Regions from separate parts of the Streptomyces sp. G45 genome, predicted to be linked through region 3. Evidence: riboswitches for the same ligand, from Rfam matches in the RefSeq annotation. Region 3 holds a riboswitch; each other region holds the start of a gene.
What was found. A riboswitch is a leader RNA that binds a small molecule or an ion and turns the genes downstream of it on or off. The one in region 3 is predicted to bind cyclic di-AMP.
Positions count from the first base shown of each region.

Region 1: it holds a riboswitch for cyclic di-AMP, as region 3 does, so the genes downstream of both, ACOBQU_RS22890 (transglycosylase family protein) here and ACOBQU_RS20335 (M23 family metallopeptidase) in region 3, are expected to answer to the same signal.
Region 2: it holds a riboswitch for cyclic di-AMP, as region 3 does, so the genes downstream of both, ACOBQU_RS33530 (C40 family peptidase) here and ACOBQU_RS20335 (M23 family metallopeptidase) in region 3, are expected to answer to the same signal.
Region 4: it holds a riboswitch for cyclic di-AMP, as region 3 does, so the genes downstream of both, ACOBQU_RS15225 (NlpC/P60 family protein) here and ACOBQU_RS20335 (M23 family metallopeptidase) in region 3, are expected to answer to the same signal.

Region 1 covers NZ_JBMUZU010000001.1:5,424,575-5,429,128, reverse strand. The annotation lists gene eno (phosphopyruvate hydratase) at 1-942, opposite strand, end outside; gene ACOBQU_RS22890 (transglycosylase family protein) at 1,220-1,978, opposite strand; cyclic di-AMP (ydaO/yuaA leader) riboswitch at 1,983-2,153, opposite strand; gene ACOBQU_RS22885 (transglycosylase family protein) at 2,358-3,506, opposite strand; gene ACOBQU_RS22880 (cytochrome P450 family protein) at 3,651-4,554, opposite strand, start outside.
Region 2 covers NZ_JBMUZU010000001.1:7,877,398-7,881,951, reverse strand. The annotation lists gene ACOBQU_RS33540 (ATP-dependent Clp protease proteolytic subunit) at 1-624, shown strand, start outside; gene ACOBQU_RS33535 (hypothetical protein) at 632-934, shown strand; cyclic di-AMP (ydaO/yuaA leader) riboswitch at 1,568-1,720, shown strand; gene ACOBQU_RS33530 (C40 family peptidase) at 1,724-2,200, shown strand; gene ACOBQU_RS33525 (DUF6328 family protein) at 2,348-2,917, shown strand; gene ACOBQU_RS33520 (ATP-binding protein) at 2,914-3,345, opposite strand; gene ACOBQU_RS33515 (helix-turn-helix domain-containing protein) at 3,611-4,471, shown strand; gene ACOBQU_RS33510 (DUF397 domain-containing protein) at 4,481-4,554, shown strand, end outside.
Region 3 covers NZ_JBMUZU010000001.1:4,853,996-4,858,549, forward strand. The annotation lists gene ACOBQU_RS20320 (alginate lyase family protein) at 1-110, shown strand, start outside; tRNA gene ACOBQU_RS20325 (tRNA-Met) at 231-304, shown strand; gene ACOBQU_RS20330 (PP2C family protein-serine/threonine phosphatase) at 578-1,765, shown strand; cyclic di-AMP (ydaO/yuaA leader) riboswitch at 2,001-2,181, shown strand; gene ACOBQU_RS20335 (M23 family metallopeptidase) at 2,193-3,299, shown strand; partial or broken gene ACOBQU_RS20340 (aldo/keto reductase) at 3,514-4,457, shown strand; gene ACOBQU_RS20345 (PrsW family intramembrane metalloprotease) at 4,460-4,554, opposite strand, start outside.
Region 4 covers NZ_JBMUZU010000001.1:3,763,816-3,768,369, forward strand. The annotation lists gene pcrA (DNA helicase PcrA) at 1-1,901, opposite strand, end outside; cyclic di-AMP (ydaO/yuaA leader) riboswitch at 2,194-2,338, shown strand; gene ACOBQU_RS15225 (NlpC/P60 family protein) at 2,347-3,624, shown strand; gene ACOBQU_RS15230 (hypothetical protein) at 3,816-4,178, opposite strand.

The DNA.
Region 1 (4,554 bases), 570 kb from region 3:
GAGGTCGTCGCCGACGATCTGGACCTTCTCGCCCAGCTTCTCGGTGATGATCTTCCAGCCGTCCCAGTCGTCCTCGTACAGCGGGTCCTCGATGGAGACCAGCGGGTACGCGGAGACCAGCTCCTCGTAGTACTCGGTCATCTCGGCGGCCGAGCGGGACTTGCCCTCGAATTCGTAGGCGCCGTCCTTGTAGAACTCGGACGCGGCGACGTCGAGGGCGAGCGCGATCTGCTCGCCGGGGACGTAACCGGCCTGCTTGATGGCCTCGACGATGAGGTCGAGGGCGGCGCGGTTGGACTCCAGGTTCGGGGCGAAGCCGCCCTCGTCGCCGAGGCCGGTGGACAGGCCCTTGTTCTTCAGGACCTTCTTCAGCGTGTGGTAGACCTCGGCGCCCCAGCGCAGGGCCTCGGAGAAGGACTCCGCGCCGATCGGGGCGATCATGAACTCCTGGATGTCGACGTTGGAGTCCGCGTGGGACCCGCCGTTCAGGATGTTCATCATCGGCACCGGGAGCAGGTGCGCGTTCGGGCCGCCCAGGTAGCGGAAGAGCGGCAGGTCGGACGCCTCGGAGGCGGCGTGGGCCACGGCGAGGGAGACGCCGAGGATGGCGTTGGCGCCGAGGGAGCCCTTGTTGTCGGTGGCGTCCAGGTCGAACATGGCCTGGTCGATCAGGCGCTGCTCGGTGGCGTCGTAGCCGACCAGCTCCGGGCCGATCTGCTCGATCACGGCGAGGACGGCCTTCTCGACGCCCTTGCCGCCGTAGCGGTTGGCGTCTCCGTCACGCAGTTCGATGGCCTCGAAGGCGCCGGTGGAGGCGCCGGACGGGACGGCGGCACGGCCGGTGGATCCGTCGTCGAGGCCGACCTCGACCTCGACCGTGGGGTTGCCGCGGGAGTCCAGGATTTCCCGGGCTACGACGACGTCGATGGACGGCACGAGCATCTCCTTCTGGGATGTGACGCGGGGTACGCGGGGTGCGCGGGTGTTCCAGGGGGCCGCGCTGGCCCCCGCGACACGAGCCTAACCGGCTCCGGGGCATCGGCCAGCCGACCGCCCAGCCCTTGGACGGAACCCGGGCACAAAAGTTTGCGTACGGAACAAAAGCCTACGCAACAAAAGGTACCGCCCCGGCGCGGCAGCGGGTGCGCGCACCGGGGCGGTGAGCCCGTGGGGACGGGAGGCCACCGGCCGGGGGCCGGGGCGGGCGGGGCCCCGGAGGTCAGCTGAGGTGCAGCTGCTGGCCCGGGTAGATGACGTCCGCGTCGTCGACGATGTCGTCGTTGAGCTGGTAGAGCTTCTGCCAGCCGCCCTTGACGCCGTGCTCCGCGGCGATCTTGGAGAGGGTGTCGCCGGACTCGACCTTGTACTCGCCGTCGCCCTTCTTGACGACCTTGCCGGTCGGGGTCTGGACGGTCTTCGGGGCGGCCTGCTGCGGGGCGGCCTGCTGCGGGCGCGGCTGCGGCTTGGCCTGCTGCTGCGGCTGCTGCTGGGGCTGAGCCTGCTGCTGCGGCTGGGCCTGCTGCTGCGGGCGCTGCTGGTGCTGCTGCTGGGTCTGCTGCTGCGGCTGCTGCTGGGTGGCGCCGCCGCCGTTGTACGGGGCGCTGGACAGGCCCACGCCGCACTTCGGCCAGGCGCCCTTGCCCTGGCCCGCGAGGACCTTCTGGGCGATGGCGATCTGCTGGGCCTTGGTGGCCTTGTCGGCGGTCGGCGCGTACTGGGTGCCGCCGTACGCGGCCCAGGTGGAGGCCGAGAACTGGAGGCCGCCGTAGTAGCCGTTGCCGGTGTTGATCGACCAGTTGCCGCCGGACTCGCACTGGGCGACGCGGTCCCACTCGGAGGCGGTGGCGGCGTTGGCGGTGCCCGCGGCCATCAGCGGAGCGGCGACGGCGGCGCCGGTGACACCGACGACGGTGGCGGCACGGGTGGCCTTGTCGAGCTTGGTCGGACGGCGGTGCTTGCCCTTGCCGGAACGCAGCATGGAGTGATCCCCTCACCGACGCCTGCGAGGTGAGCTGTCGGGTTCGGGCCGGTCAGTTGCCCGGCCGCGCGTCCTAGCGCGCGGCTTCACCCCTAGCCGTTCCTGGCCGTCTCTCAACGGCCGGGCCCGGCGCTTACCTTGGGTCCCCCGCTCCTGCCTTCGGCGCTCGAAGCGACGACTGTTCCCGTCCGGCCGTTGGCAGGATTCGGCGTACCGACCGGCGGGGCCCGCTGTGGCGAGCGGTCCTGACCGTAGACAGGCAATCGCCCGAATTTCAAAGACGATCAGGGCCTCTGAGACCCATCTCTCACTTGCCCCTCACCATCTTTAAACCGGACATTAACGGCCAAGTCGACCGCCAACTGGAGCCCCGGAACCTCTACTTCCGCGCTGCGTCCGCAGCCTGGCCCTCGCCCAGTTCGAGCCGCTGACCGGGCAGGATGAGGTCCGGGTCGCCGCCGACGGTGTTCTTGTTGCCCTCGTAGAGGGAGGACCAGCCGCCGTCAAGGTCGTGGGTGTCGGCGATGGTTGAGAGGTTGTCGCCGGAGCGGACCGTGTAGGTGCCACGGGCGTCGCCCGTGTCCCGCGCGCCACCCTCGCCCCGCGCCTCGCCGCGCGAGGCGTGCCGCCCGCCGCCGTCGGAGCCGTCCGCGGCGCCGCCCGCGCGGCCCTCCGTGGCGTCCGGGCCGCCGGGCGCGGAGGGGTCGCCGCTGGGGCCGCGGTGGCGCCCGGAGGGGGCGTCGGCGGGGTCCTCGGAGCCCTCGGGGCGCTCAGGGCGCTCGGAGTCGCCGGGCGGCGTCGCGTCGCCCTTCCCGGGCCGGGTCCGCTCGCCGTCCTTGCCGGTGTCCTGGTCGGCGTCCTTGTCGGCGTCCTGGTCGGCGCCGTCGGCCCCGGTGTCCGCGTCGGGCTTGCGGTGCTTGCCGGTGCCCTTGCTCTCGCCCTTGTCCTCGCGGGCGGTGTCACCGGCTTCGTGATCCTTGTCTCGCGCGTCGCGGGAACCGTCGGAGTCCGCGCCGTCGCGGGACGCCTCGCCGGAGGTCTCCTTGCCGCCGTCCTTGCCGCCGTCCTTGCCGCCGCCGGAGGAACCGTCGGCGGACCCGCTGGAGCGCTCCGGCGTGACCGGCAGGCCCGGGTCGACGTCGGCCTTCTCGCCGCCCTTGCTGAGGCCGGACGCGGGGCCGCAGTGCGGCCAGGCCTTCGGGCCCTGGTCGGCGAGGACCTTCTCGCCGATGTCGATCTGCTGGGAGCGGCTGGCCTGGTCGGGGCTCGGCGCGTAGGCGAGGCCGCCGTAGTCCTCCCAGGTCTCCTGGGACAACTGGAGGCCGCCGTAGTAGCCGTTGCCCTCGTCCGCGCTCCACGCGCCGCCGCTCTCGCAGTCCGCGACCCGGTCCCAGGTGCCCGCGTCCGCCGCGCTCGCGCCGGTGGCGGCGAACAGCGGCAGGGCGAGGGCGGAGCCGGTGACTCCCGCGGCGACGACGATCGCCGGGGCCTGACGGGGACGGCGGTGACGGCCTTGGCCGGAGAGCATGCAGATGCCTTTCGCGCGACGACAGGACGACTGCGGCACGTGGTGCGTCAGGGTGCCGAGTCGTCGTGAACGTAGCCGCAGTCGAACGTCAGTCACAAGTCGATGCAGCGCAGATCACGTGAAAGTCACAGCTTTGACGGCGTGTCAGCGTGCGCGCGGAGTGAACTCCACCGGCAGGGTCCGCAGGCCGCGCATGATGAGCCCGCCACGCCACCTCAACTCCTCCGGTTCTACGGCGAGTTGGAGGTCCGGTAGGCGGCGGAGCAGGGTCGCGAGCGCGGTCTGGCCCTCCAGGCGGGCGAGCGGCGCGCCGAGGCAGTAGTGGATGCCGTGGCCGTAGCCGAGGTGCTGGTTGTCGCGGCGCGCCAGGTCGAGCAGGTCGGGGTCGGGGAAGCGGTCCGGGTCGCGGTAGGCGGCGGCGAGCACGACCAGGACGGGGTCGCCGACGGCGATGTCCTGCCCGCCGATGCGCAGCGGCTCGGTGGCGAACCGCCAGGTGGCCAGCTCCACGGGCCCGTCGTAGCGCAGCAGTTCCTCGATGCCGGTCTCCAGCAGGCCCGTGTCGCCCGCGTCGAGGGACTTCTGCAGGGTCTCGCGCTGGTCGGGGTGGGTGAGCAGCGCGTATGTGCCGTTCCCGATGAGGTTGACGGTGGTCTCGAACCCGGCGAAGAGGAGGATGAACGCCATCGCGGCGGCCTCGTTCTCGGTCAGGTGCTCGCCGTGGTCGGAGGCGCGGATCAGCCCCGAGATCAGGTCGTCGCCCGGCGCCTCGCGCTTGCGGTGGATCAGCTCGGCGAGGTAGCCGCGCATCTTCTTCACCGACCGGGCGACCCCGCCCCTGGGGCCCCCGCCGTGCCGGATCATCATGCCCGCCCAGTCCCGGAAGTCGTCCTGGTCCTCACGCGGTACGCCGAGCATGTCGCAGATGGCGTAGATGGGGAGCGGAAAGGCGAACTCATGGATGAGGTCGGCCTCGCCGCGTTCGACGAACCGGTCGATCAGCTGATCGGTCAGCTCCTGGACGCGCGGGGCGAACTCGGCCACGCGG
Region 2 (4,554 bases), 3.0 Mb from region 3:
CGACCGTCCGCCCGCTCCGTCCTGCCGGAGTTCACCGAGCGCACCAGCTCCGGGGTGCGCACGTTGGATCCGTACTCGAAGCTCCTGGAGGAGCGGATCGTCTTCCTCGGCGCACCGGTGGACGACGTCTCGGCGAACGACGTGATGGCGCAGGTGCTGCACCTCGAATACGCCGCGCCGGACCGGGACATCTCTCTGTACGTCAATTCGCCGGGCGGCTCGTTCAGCGCGACGACGGCGATCTACGACACGCTGCGCTACACGTCCTGCGAGGTGGAGACCGTCTGCCTGGGCCAGGCCGCGGCCGCCGCCGCGGTGCTGCTCGCCGCGGGCACGCCGGGGAAGCGGTCCATCCTGCCGGGCGCCCGGGTGGTCCTCGGGCAGCCGGAGCTGCCCGAGCCGGTGCGGGGGCAGCCGACCGACCTGGAGATCCAGGCCGCCGAGCTGCGGCGGACCCGCGCCCTCCTGGAGGAGATGCTGGTCCGCCACACGGGGCGCAGCCCGGAGCAGGTCGCGGAGGACATCGAGCGCGACACCGTGCTCGACGCGGCGGCAGCGGTGGAGTACGGCCTGGTGGACCGGATCATTCCGAGCCGCAAGGGCACGCGCCCGGACGGAAGGTGAGGCTCCGGTGCTGCCGCCCGAACTGCCGCCGCTGCCCGCGCTCACCCGCGCCGAGGGCGAGCTGATCGACGCCTATCTGTCGGTGGTGGACCTCGTCGGCCGGATCAACCCGGCCCGCGCCGACACCACGTACGGCGGGCTGCGAGCCGCGCAGGCCCTGGTCAGCGGGGCCACACGGCTGCGGGACGCGCTGGCGCTCATGCACCAGCGGGGCGAGAGCGAGGTGCACGCCGAGACGCTGGCGCGGGCCCTGCGCGTCCTCGACGGGGAACGCCGCGCCAAGCGCGTGACGGTGCCACCGGGCCAGTGAATCGGAACCCCACCGACCCGTGACGCTTCCGCGCCCCCCTCGTTAACCCCGCAAGCCCCTCCGCCAGCGCCACGCACCGCACCGCGGGCCCCGCCCCCGGCACCGGACGGACCGGGGATCCGGCCCGCCCGGCGTCGGCGGACGGGCGCGCGGCGTGCCAAACCCGACGCCACCGGGACCCCGCTCCGCGCCGCCCGGAGAGGTGCGCCGGTACCACCGCTCCCTGTGAAGCGCGCCACGGCCGGGGCGCGCCCGCGCCGTCCGCCCGTTGCCGGTCCGGGCGGACGCGGCCCCGCGTCGGGTTACAGCCGGGAACCGACTACACGCAATCCCCTGTCCTGTGTAGTCGAGGGTCGGCAAACAGCACCTCAATAGATGGCCAACTCCCTTACGCGACAGCCGGAATCGGGCCTTCCGTCGCTGATCGGGCAATCACCAGCGAGTGTGACCTGAGACGCATTCGGCCTCTGTCCACCTGAACGGGTCAGTCGTGAGTAGCCTCACATACCGCCGATTCGGCTCGGCTTTTCGGCCTCTCTCGGGTGAAGATCCCTTCCGACGACAAGCCCCCGCCACAGGCGGCGGGGCGGTCCGGGCGGACGCCGAGTCCTGCCGCCGTCCGGATGCCCGGTCGACATCTGTGCACCGGCAGGAGTGGAGGACCCAGCACGGCGGGCCGCCCGGACAACCCGGACGGTCCTTGGGGTGAAGTCGCATGCGCGGCCGGGCATCTTCGCCTGCCCGAACCCGACAGGTCATCCTTCACAGGCGGCTGACGAAGGGTTGCGCATGACTGCGCTCAATCGTGTTCCGTCGCTGCTGACGAGGGCCGGTACGGCCTCGGCTCTGACGCTCGCCGCCGTCGGCGGCACCATCGTCGCCCCCGGGCTCACGTCGAGCGCGGAGGCGGCCACCTCGCACGGGACGAAGGCGCTGAAGGTCGCGGCGTCCAAGAAGGGATCGCCCTACCGCTACGGCGCCGTCGGGCCGAACCGGTTCGACTGCTCGGGACTGACTCTCTACTCGTACAAGCGCGTGGGCAAGAAGCTCCCGCGCACCGCCGCCCAGCAGTACAACAAGACCCGCCATGTGTCCGCCGCCAACCGCACCCACGGCGACCTGGTGTTCTTCCACTCCGGCCGGAACGTCTACCACGTGGGCATATACGCGGGTAAGGGCAGGATCTGGCACGCCCCGAAGACCGGCACCGTGGTGCGGCTCGAGAAGATCTGGACGAAGAACGTCTGGTACGGCAGGGTCCGCTGACCCCGAAGCACGACAGGGCCGACCGGCCCTGAGGGCGGGCGCCCCACCGCGCGGCGGTGGCGGCCCGCCCGGCTCCGGCCCCGGCGGCAACGCGCCGGGGCCCGGCCTGGGGGGCGTGGAGCCGCCCCGCACGGATACTCGTGGACCATGGCCGACCACGATCCCCCGCACTCAGCCCAGGACACCCCCGGCTCCCCGGCGCACAGCCGCGACCAGGCGCGCAGCGGCGACGAGACGCGGAGCCACGACCCCGCGCGGAGCCGCAACGAGACCCCGCTGGAGCGCGCCGACCGCAACTTCTCCGAGCTGCTCCAGGAGCTGAGGGTCACCCAGACCGGCGTACAGATCCTGTTCGCCTTCCTGCTCACGCTCGCCTTCTCGCCGCGGTTCCCCTCGCTCGACAGCGTGCAACGCGCCACGTACATCACCACCCTGCTGCTCGCGGTGGTCTCCGCCGCGCTGTTCACGGCGCCCGCCGCGCTGCACCGCGGGCTCTTCGGGCGCGGCGCGAAGCCGCTCATCGTGCGGGTGTCGTCACGGCTCGCCGCGGTCGGCCTCGGCGTCCTGACGCTCGCGCTCTCCGGGTCGGTGCTGCTCGTCGTCGACGTCGCGTCGAACCGCACGGGCGGTGTGTGCGCGGGCGCGGCCACGCTGCTGGTGTGCGCCGTGCTGTGGGGCGCGCTGCCCCGGGTCCTGGACCGCGACCGAACGAGCTAGCCCTGGACCGGGACCGACCACGGCAAGGTGATCCACACCGTCTTGCCGCCCTCCGGCGTGGGACAGACCGTGAGCCTGCCGCCGCACTCGGCGGTGAGCCAGCGGATGATGACCATCCCCCGGCCGTTGTCCTGCTGGACGGCGGCGGGCAGGCGCTTGGGGAAGCGCGGATGGCTGTCCGTGACGCCGATGCGCAGCCGCTCGTCCCGTTCGAGCCGGAGGTCGACCGTGAACGTGGGCGACAGGCCGAGCGTGTGCTGCACGGCGTTGGTGGCGAGCTCGGAGACGATGAGCCGTACGGTGTCGGCCACGTCCGCGCCTGCGGGCAGGCCCCACTCGGCGAGGACCTCTCCCACGTAGCTACGGGCGGCGGAGACCGAGACCGGATCACTCGGCAGGGTGACTGATGCTTCCTGGTGGTCTGCCATGGCGGTGCCGTCCCTTTCCCGCCGGGACCGGACTCCGACTCGCGGCGGAGGAAACGCGGAAGAACCCTGAGGGCGGTCCCGGAGCTGGTGCTTTGCGCCAGAGTGCCACTCCGAAGGCGGTCACGTGCGGCGATCCACCGAGATGTGCATATATCTGTCGCTCGAAGCGGTGAACTCTGCGACGGCAGACCGTATTTGGGCGCCAGACTGGCGGTTCCCCCACCGTTCCCCACGGTTGGCGCGAAACGTCCGGAAGGAGTCGGACATGCAGTACGGCCCCGCGGTGCGCCGCCGCAAACTCGGCGCGGAATTGCGGGCGCTGCGCACCGGGGCCGGGCTCACCAGTGGCGCCGCGGCCTCACTCGTCGGCTGGCACCAGTCCAAGGTCAGCCGGATCGAGACGGGCCGCAGCGGAGTCAAGGCCGCGGACGTGCGGTTGCTGCTCGAAGCGTACGAGGTGCGCGATCCGCACCTGCGCGAGCTGCTCGTCGCGCTCGCGGGCGGGGACGACGAGGACGGGCGGCACCACTGGTGGCACGCCTACCGGGGCCTGCTGCCGCCCGCGTACCGGGACTTCATCAGCCTGGAGTCGCAGGCCTGCCGGGTGCGTTCGCTGGAGAACGCCGTGGTCCCCGGCCTGCTCCAGACCCCCGAGTACGCCCGCGCGGTGACACGTGCCGCGCTCGGCGGGCTGCCCGACGACCAGGTGGAGGCGCTGGTCCAGGTACGGCTCGCGCGCCAGGACGTGCTGCGCGGCGAACCGCCGCTGGAACTGGGCGTGATCCTCGACGAGGCGGTGCTGCGGCGGCCGGTGGGCGGCCCCGAGGTGCTCGCGGGACAGCTCCGGCGGTTGCTGGAGGCGGCGGAGCTGCCGCACGTCCGGCTCCAAGTGCTGCCGTTCGCGGCCGGTGAGCACATCGGCGTCAGCGGCCCGTTCGTAATTCTCTCCTTTCCGAACATTTCTGATCTGGATGTGGTCGTTCTCGACCATTTGACGAGTAGCCTCTACCTCGAACGGAAAGAAGACCTCAGGGCGTACACCAACGCCTTCAACTCTCTCCAGGGACAGGCGCTTTCCGTTCAGGATTCAATGGACTTCATCGCCGGATTAGGTCACGGCGCGTAAGGAGGCACTATGACTGCACTGCCTCGGTACGTTCCCTCCAGCATGTCTCTCAGGGACGCGCGGTGGCGGCGCAGCAGCCGCAG
Region 3 (4,554 bases):
TCGGCATGGACCTGCCGCGCACCCAGGAGCTGACCGCGAAGGCGCGGCCTGAGGGCACGGACGACCTCTTCGTGGCCTGGGAGACGCTGACGCACGCCGAGAGCACCTGAGCGCCCTGGGCGCCATGAGTATCCGCGAGCGCCCGGAGCGCGCTCGGGCGGTGCGCGAGGCCGGTTCTCACGAGCGGTTCGCTTTCGGTACCCCCGATGGCGTACTGTTGGGTTCACCGACGCGGGGTGGAGCAGCTCGGTAGCTCGCTGGGCTCATAACCCAGAGGTCGCAGGTTCAAATCCTGTCCCCGCTACTGATGGCCGGAGGCCCGGAACCGATCGTGATTCCGGGCCTCCGCCTTTTCCGCACGCCGTGCGCCGTGTCTCCGCGCGCCGTGTCTCCGCACGCCGTGTGCCGTCTCTCCGTACGCCTGTGAAGGCGCGCTCACCGCGCGCTCACCCGTACGGCGTACGCCCGGTCGCCTCGCGGCGGCGGGACGGGAAGCTGGTACGGGTGCGGTCACCATCTCGGCGCGGGTCACGATCTCGGCGCGGGTCCCCCTCTTGGCGCGGGCCCTCCTCCACCCGTGCCCGGCGCACGCCCTCCCGGCGCACGCCCTCCCGGCGCAGACCGCCCCTCCTCCGGGGCCCCCGGCCAGGGGGGCGCCGTGGGGGCTGAGCGTCGCACCCTCCCTCGGGAGCGGGCCCTCGTGCGGGCCCTGCCCCCGCTGCTCATCACCGCGGGCGTCGTCTTCGAAGCCCTCACCCCGCCCGAGTTCACCGCCTCCCCGCTGTTCGCCGCCGCGCCGCTGATCGCGGCCCCGTTCTCCTCGCTGCGCGGCACGCTCGTGACCGCCCTGGTGTCCTGCGCGGCCGTGCTCGCGCTGCGCCTGAACAGCGGCGCCGACGGCGACGTGGAGGTGCTCACCGGGCTCGCGACGATGCTGACCGTGGGCGCGCTCGCCGTCGTCATCAACCGCGTCGTCCGCCGCGGCGACGCCCGGCTCGCCTCCGCCCGCTCCATCGCCGAGGCCGCCCAGCGCGCCGTGCTGCCCCAGCCGGAGGCCCGCATCGGCGGCCTGGACGTCGCCGCGCGCTACGAGGCCGCGCAGGCCGACGCGTTCATCGGCGGCGACCTGTACGCGGTGCAGGACACCGCGCACGGCGTCCGCGTCATCGTCGGCGACGTACGCGGCAAGGGCATGGGCGCGGTGGCGGCGGTCGCCGTCGTCATCGGCGCCTTCCGGGAGGCGGCCGAGCAGGAGGCCACCCTGGAGGCGGTCGCGCAGCGCCTGGAGCGGGCGCTCGCCCGGGAGGGCACACGGCGCGACGGCCTGGACGCCTTCGAGGGGTTCACCACCGCCGTGCTCGCCGAGATCCCGCGCGGCGACGGCGTCGTACGCGTCCTCAACCGCGGCCACCCCGAGCCGCTGGTGCTGCGCGACGACGGGCGGATGTGCGTCCTGGCGCCGTCCGAGCCCGCGCTGCCGCTCGGCATGGGCGAGCTGGGCGGCTGGCCCGACCGAGCCGACGAGACGGAGTTCCCGCCCGGCTCCACGCTGCTGCTGTACACCGACGGGCTCACCGAGGCACGCGACGCGCACGGCGTCTTCTACGACCCCGTGGCCCGGCTCGGCGGCCGGGTCTTCGCGGGCGACGACGCCCCCGAGGCGCTCGTCTCGACGCTCGTGGCGGAGGTCATCGCACACACCGGGGGCGGCGCCACGGACGATCTCGCGCTGCTCGCGGTACGGCGGCCCCGTCACAGCCCGTGACTGATCCACGCCCCTGTGCTCCGCACTTGACGGGGCGTCAGCCGCGTACGGAGATCGAGTCCGGCGCGCAGCGTCACGAGGGCGGCTCAACTCGCCCCGTTCCAGGCGCTGATGTCCCGTTGTGTTCGTGGCGTAAGCGTTAACGATCAACCGGAACGGCTTGGAATACGGCCCCGCTGTCTATTAACGTTCGATAACGCAGCGCGGTCGTCCCAGCCGTCACGAGAGACGGCTCCGTGCGCACACGCCTAATCCCGCAAGGGAGCCGGGGAACCACCATCTTGGGGTGAATCGGGCTCTTCTCGCGTACGCGGTCTACGTCCCCCGTAGGCCCCCGCGTCCGCGCGGCCTGCCCGTAGGAGACCTTCCTGCTCCGAACCCGTCAGCTAACCCGGTAGGCGAGAAGGAAGGAAAGGAGTGCGCCCCAGTGGCGTCCAACCGGCCTGCTCCGCAAGCGCTTCAGGTGCCGAACGACGACCCGGCCACCGCCGGTCCCGGTGACTACCCCGGCTTCGCCGACACCGCCCCCTACGCCGCCTACCCCGGGCCCGATCAGCCCTGGGAGGAGTGGAACCCCACCGCGGAGTCCGTCCGGCCGGTGCGCGGCAAGCACCGCATCCACAAGAAGGGCGGCGGCGGCCTCGCCCGCAGCTCCACCGTCCTCGGCGTCGGCGTCATCGCCGCCGTCGGCGCGGGCGGCATCGCCACGGCGCAGGGCGGCAAGCCGCCGGTCTCCATCTCGCTGCCGGACGTGGCGTCCGCCGCCGAGTCGCTGCCCGGCGTGGGCTCCCTGATATCCGACGACGCGCCGTCGGCGCCGGAGACGGCCGCCGCGGCCGCGCCCCTCAGCTCCGCGGGCGTCCCCGACGCCGACGCCCAGCGGGGCGGCACCGACGCCGGTGAGGCGCTGCGCGCCCGCATCCTCCAGCAGGCCGAGAACCAGCGGCACCAGGCCGACGACGCCCTGCGCCAGCAGGCCCAGGACGCCGCCGTGCAGAAGGCCGCCGAGCAGGCCAGGGCCCAGCAGGGCAAGGCGGAGGCCGCCGCCAAGGCCAAGGCCGCCGAGGAGAAGCGGAAGAAGGAGGAGGCGGCCCGCAAGAAGCGCGAGGCCGAGCGCCTCGCCAAGCTCGCCAAGAGCTACGCGCTGCCCACCTCGTCGTACACCCTCACCTCCCACTTCGGCGACTCCGGCACCATGTGGTCCTCCGGCCACCACACCGGCCTCGACTTCGCCGCCCCCGCGGGTACCCTCCTCAAGGCCGTCCACACCGGCACCATCAAGGAGGCGGGCCTCGCCGGTGCCTACGGCTACCGCACGGTCCTGGAGCTGGAGGACGGCACCGAGATCTGGTACTGCCACCAGTCCTCGATGAGCGTCAGCGTCGGCCAGAAGGTCACCACCGGCCAGGTCATCGGCCGCGTCGGCGCCACCGGCAACGTCACCGGCGCGCACCTCCACATGGAGGTCCACACGAGCGGCGGCGGCACCGTCGACCCCCTCGCGTGGCTGCGCGACAAGGGCCTCACCCCCTAAGGCCTCACCCTCTAAGGGCCTTCCGGCCCCCCAAGGGACTCCCGGCCCCCAAGGCCCTCCCAGGTTCCGGCGGCCCTGGCGACGACCCCCCGACGTCAGGGCCGTCGGTCACGCCCCCGCGCCCCGACACCCGCGCCGCCCTCCGCCCCGCCCCGCCCCGCTTCCCGCGCCGGACACCGGAATTCCGCTGTCCGCAAGGGCGTTGATCACCCGTATGACCACTCTTCGCCCACTGGGCCCGTCCGACCTCGAAGTCTTCCCCTCGCCCTCGGCGGCAACGTCTTCGGCTGGACCGCCGACCAGGCGGAGTCCTTCGCCGTGCTCGACGCCTACACGGCCGCGGGCGGCAACTTCGTCGACACCGCCGACGTCTACTCCGCCTGGGTGGACGGCAACCAGGGCGGCGAGTCCGAGACCATACTCGGCCGGTGGCTGGCCGCGCGCGGCAACCGCTCCGACGTCGTCATCGCCACCAAGGTCGGCGCCCACCCCGACCACAAGGGCCTCGCCGCGGCCACCATCAAGTCCGCGGCGGAGGAGTCCCTGCGCCGCCTCGGCACCGACTACATCGACCTGTACTACACGCACTACGACGACCCGTCCGTGCCCGTCGAGGAGGTCCTCACCGCCCTCGACGAACTGGTGCGCGCGGGCAAGGTGCGCGCCATCGCCGCGTCGAACATCACCGCCGAGCGCCTCCAGGAGTTCCTGGACTTCTCCGACCGCGAGGGCCTGGTGCGGTACGTGGCGATCCAGCCGCACTACAACCTGGTCTCGCGCGACACCTACGAGGGCCCGCTCCAGGAGATCGCCTCCCGCTCCGGGCTCGCCGCCGTCCCGTACTACGCGCTCGCCTCCGGCTTCCTCACCGGCAAGTACCGCCCGGGCACCCAGGTCGACAGCGCCCGCGCGGGCAAGGCCGGGGAGTACCTGGCGACCGAGCGGGGCCGCCGGGTCCTGGCCGCCCTCGCCACGGTCGCCGAGGCCCGCGGCGCCGAGGTCGCCACGGTCGCCCTGGCCTGGCTCGCCGCCCAGCCGACCGTCGCGGCGCCGCTCGCCTCGGCCCGCACCGCCGCGCAGCTCCCCGCGCTCCTCGCCGTCGGCGACCTGGAGCTGACGCCGGACGAGCTGGCCGCCCTGACGTCGGCCGCCGCCTGACGTCAGGTGCGGTAGGGGTTGTACGGCGGCCCGGCCGGGGCGTACGCGTACGGATGGTGGTACGCGTACGGGGCGTACGGCGGCGGCACCAGGACCG
Region 4 (4,554 bases), 1.1 Mb from region 3:
AGGAAGTCCGAGAGCGACCCGGCCGGAGCGGCGCCCTCCGCGGCCTCCGCGCCCTCGGCGGCGGCGCTGCTGTCCTGCTCGAACTCCAGGGCCACGGCGGCGAGCTCTTGAAGGTTCTCGATGCGGGTCTCGTCCTGCGGGTCCGTGGACGCCTGGAGTTCCGCGAGGTACCCCGTGCGCTCCAGAACGGCCTCCAGGACGACGGCGGGGCCCGCGCCGGACTCGACGATGGTCCGCAGCTCCTCCATCAGCGTGTTGAAGCGCTTGACGGCGTTGGTGGAGCGCGCCGCCATGCCGTACGCCTCGTCGACGCGGCGCAGGGCCTGCGGGAACGAGATCCGCTCGCGCTGCGCGAGCGCGTCGATCATGGCTTCGGCGCGCTCGCCGATGCCGCGCTTGGGCACGTTCAGGATGCGGCGCAGCGGGACCGCGTCCTCCGGGTTGGCGAGGACGCGCAGGTACGCGAGGACGTCGCGGACCTCCTTGCGCTCGTAGAAGCGGACGCCGCCGACGACCTTGTAGGGCAGGCCGACGCGGATGAAGATCTCTTCGAAGACACGGGACTGCGCGTTCGTCCGGTAGAAGATCGCGACGTCGCCCGCCTTGGCGTCGCCCGCGTCCGTGAGGCGGTCGATCTCGTCGGCGACGAACTGGGCCTCGTCGTGCTCCGTGTCCGCGACGTAGCCGGTGATGCGGGCGCCCGCGCCCTGGTTGGTCCACAGGTTCTTCGGGCGGCGGGACTCGTTGCGCTCGATGACGGCGTTGGCGGCGCTGAGGATCGTCTGGGTGGAGCGGTAGTTCTGCTCCAGGAGGATCGTGGTCGCGTCCGGGTAGTCCTCCTCGAACTGGAGGATGTTGCGGATGGTGGCGCCGCGGAAGGCGTAGATCGACTGGTCGGCGTCACCGACGACGCACAGCTCGGCCGGGCCCTCGGCCCCGCCTGCGCCACCGCCTTCGCCCCCGCCGCCGTCCTCGCCGTCGGAGTCCTGCCGGGAGGGGCCGACCAGCTCGCGCACGAGGGCGTACTGGGCGTGGTTGGTGTCCTGGTACTCGTCGACCATCACGTGGCGGAAGCGGCGGCGGTAGTGCTCGGCGACGTCCGGGAAGGCGCGCAGCAGGTTGACCGTCGTCATGATCAGGTCGTCGAAGTCGAGGGCGTTGGCCTCGCGGAGGCGCGACTGGTACATCGCGTACGCCTGGGCGAGGGTCTTCTCGAAGCCGTCGGCGGCCTGGGCGGCGAAGTCCTCCTCGTCGACCAGCTCGTTCTTCAGGTTGGAGATCTTGGCGCTGAACGACTTCGGCGGGAACTTCTTCGGATCCAGGTCGAGGTCCCGGCAGACCAGCGCCATCAGGCGCTTGGAGTCCGCGGCGTCGTAGATCGAGAACGAGGACGTGAAGCCCAGCTTCTTGTACTCGCGGCGCAGGATGCGCACGCACGCGCTGTGGAACGTCGACACCCACATCGCGTTCGCCCGCGGGCCCACGAGCTGCTCGACGCGCTCCTTCATCTCGCCCGCGGCCTTGTTCGTGAAGGTGATCGCGAGGATCTGGCCGGGGTGCACGCCGCGCTCGGCGAGCAGGTACGCGATGCGGTGCGTGAGGACGCGGGTCTTGCCGGAGCCCGCGCCCGCGACGATGAGCAGCGGGGAGCCCGCGTGCACCACGGCCGCGCGCTGGTTCTCGTTCAGCCCGTCCAGGAGGGCGGCCGGGTCGATCGCCGGGCGCGGGGCGCCGTCCCGGTAGTACGCGTCCCGGTCCACGGGCGCGTCGAACTTCCCGTCGAACAGGTCGTCCGGAACGGTCTCCGGGGCGCTGTCCTCGGGCGGCGGCGGGGGCTCCTCCTCGGCACCCTGTGGGGGTGTGAGGTCCGCCAGGAAGCTGTCGTCAAAGAGGCTGCTCATCGCCTCCCGAGTCTAGGCGGACCCACTGACAACCCGCCCCGGGTTCCGGCCAACCCCGCCCTGCCCCCGGCCACTCCCCTCGGTCACCGTGCGGTCACCCTATGCGATGGCGCCCCCCTGTCGCGCCACAGGCCCCGCAGCGCGACGAAAACGTATCGGGCATATCGAACACCAACCTTCCCCGGCGCCACAGGAGTTGGCTAGCGTGCCCCGCGGGCCGCACGTCCCCCAACCGGCGAACCACGCCGGACCGCGCGGCCTCCGCCGAGTCCGGCGCACCGCGTGACGCCACGGTCACGTGACGCTTCCGGAGCCGGGGACCCACCACGATCCCGGGGTGAATCGGTCCCGTACCTCCGTACGGGACGGTAGGGCAGCCTTCCGATCCGTCCGCCCGAACCCGACAGCTAACCCGGTAGGCGGTCCACGGAAGGAGTCGCCGACCTTGGCGTCGCACCGCAAGCCACGCAGCCGCCCGGCCCGCATACGCACGACCCCCGCCCTCGGCATCACGACGGCCGCCCTCACCTCGGTGGCCCTGCTCTCGCAGAGCGCGAACGCCGCGCCGTCCGCCCCCACGCGCCCCCACGCCCCCTCCGCGCCGGGCAAGCCGTCCCTCGAAGAGGTCCAGAGGAAGGTCGACGCCCTCTACCGGCAGGCGGGCACGGCCACGCAGAGGTACAACGCGGCCAAGGAGCGCACCGACCGGCAGCGCAAGAAGGTCGACCGCCTCCTGGACGACGTGGCCCGCCGCACCGACCGCCTCAACGACGCCCGCCGTCGGCTGGGCTCCTTCGCCGCCGCGCAGTACCGCACCGGCACCGTCTCCGAGACCGCCACGATGATGCTCGCCGACGACCCGAAGGGGTTCTTCGACCAGAACCACCTCGCCGACCGCCTCACGAGCCGCCAGAAGAAGGCCGTCGACGACTTCCAGACGCAGACCGTCGCCGCGACCAAGCAGCGCGCGAAGGCCGCCAAGAGCCTGAAGTCGCTCCAGGACTCCCGCGACGACCTGCGGACGAGCAAGCGGACCGTCCAGACCAAGCTGAGCGAGGCCCGCGGCCTCCTGTCGAAGCTGACCGCCGAGGAGAAGGCGCGGCTCGCCGCCATCGAGAAGCGGAAGGAGGCCGCGGCCCAGCGCAGGGCGGCCGAACTCGCGCGCAAGCAGGCGGAGGCCGAGCGCGAGCGGAAGGCCGAGGAGGCGGAGCGGCGGCGCGAGCGGGAACGCGAACGGGAGCGGGAGCAGGACTCCGGTACGGGGTCGGGGTCCGGGACGGGGGCCGGGTCAGGGTCGGGGTCCGGCTCGGACGGCGGCTCAGGGACAGGGTCAGGGTCCGGCTCCGGGTCTGGCAGCACGGACAGCGGTTACGCCGCCAAGGCCGAGAAGGTGATCGCCTTCGCCGAGCAGCAGATCGGCAAGCCCTATGTGTGGGGCGCCACCGGGCCCGGCTCCTACGACTGCTCCGGGCTCACCCAGGCCGCGTGGAAGACCGCGGGGATCTCGCTGCCGCGGACCACCTGGGACCAGGTGAAGGTCGGCACGAAGGTCTCGGCGGCGAACGCCAAGCGCGGCGACCTGGTCTTCTTCTACGACGACATCAGCCACGTCGGGATCTACATCGGCGACGGCAAGATGATCCACGCCCCGAAGCCCGGCGCGAACGTCCGCGTCGAGTCGATCTACTCCATGCCGATCCACAGCGTGACACGCCCCGCGTAACCCTCCGGCCGGACGGCGCCCCGTCTCCGTAGAGACCCGTCTCCGTAGAGACCCGTCTCCGTAGAGATCTGTCTCCGAAGAGACCCGTCTCCTACGGAGAGGCCCGCCTTCTCAGGGAGCAGGGCGATACGACGGCGGGCCCGCGCCCCTGTCAGGGTGCGGGCCCGCTCACGCGCGCGGCGGCCGTCCGCTCAGGTCCACAGGACGGCGATGAAGATGTTCGCCGTCGTGAGCGCGCCCACCGCGCCGAACATCGCCTTGCCGCTCTTGTCGAGGTTCTCCTCGTCGCGCTTCACGTACACCAGCGCGAGGATCACGACGAGCAGCGCGAGCTTCACGCCGATCTTCACGTTGTTGACCGTGTTGTCGTCGGCCTGGTTCAGGCCGACCAGGGCCACACCGGTGATCAGCATGGTCAGCGCGCCGTGCAGCATCGCGGGGCTGAACCGGGCCGTGCCCTCACCCATGGCCTTCATCTGGGTCAGGAAGCCGCCCAGGAGCGAGGCGATGCCGATGATGTGCAGGCCGACGAAGAAATGGATGAGTACGTCCATGGGGCGGAGCCTAGCCGGGCCCCTAGCACCTCTCTCCAGGCAGGTGGGCCCCTAACGCCACATCGGTCACAGGATCGGGCGAAGCGGGCACCGGGTGGTCCCCTGCCCGATCGCTTGCGTTCACCCCGCGGCCCGCACCTTCCACTTCCGCGCATCGGGTCACGGTCCGGCAACGGCGCGGTTTAGCGTCCTGCTCCAGGTGACCGGCTCCCCACCGCCGTCCGGTCCGTGGACGGCAGCCGATCGCCTCCGCCGAGAAGTCCGGCGGCGCGCCGTTCCCCTGTGCGGGGCGCCGCCGGACCGCGCTGGACCGCCGGGCACCCGCCGCGGCTCCCGGGCGCGTACCGGACCGGCCCCTGGAAGGACGTGGAGCCTC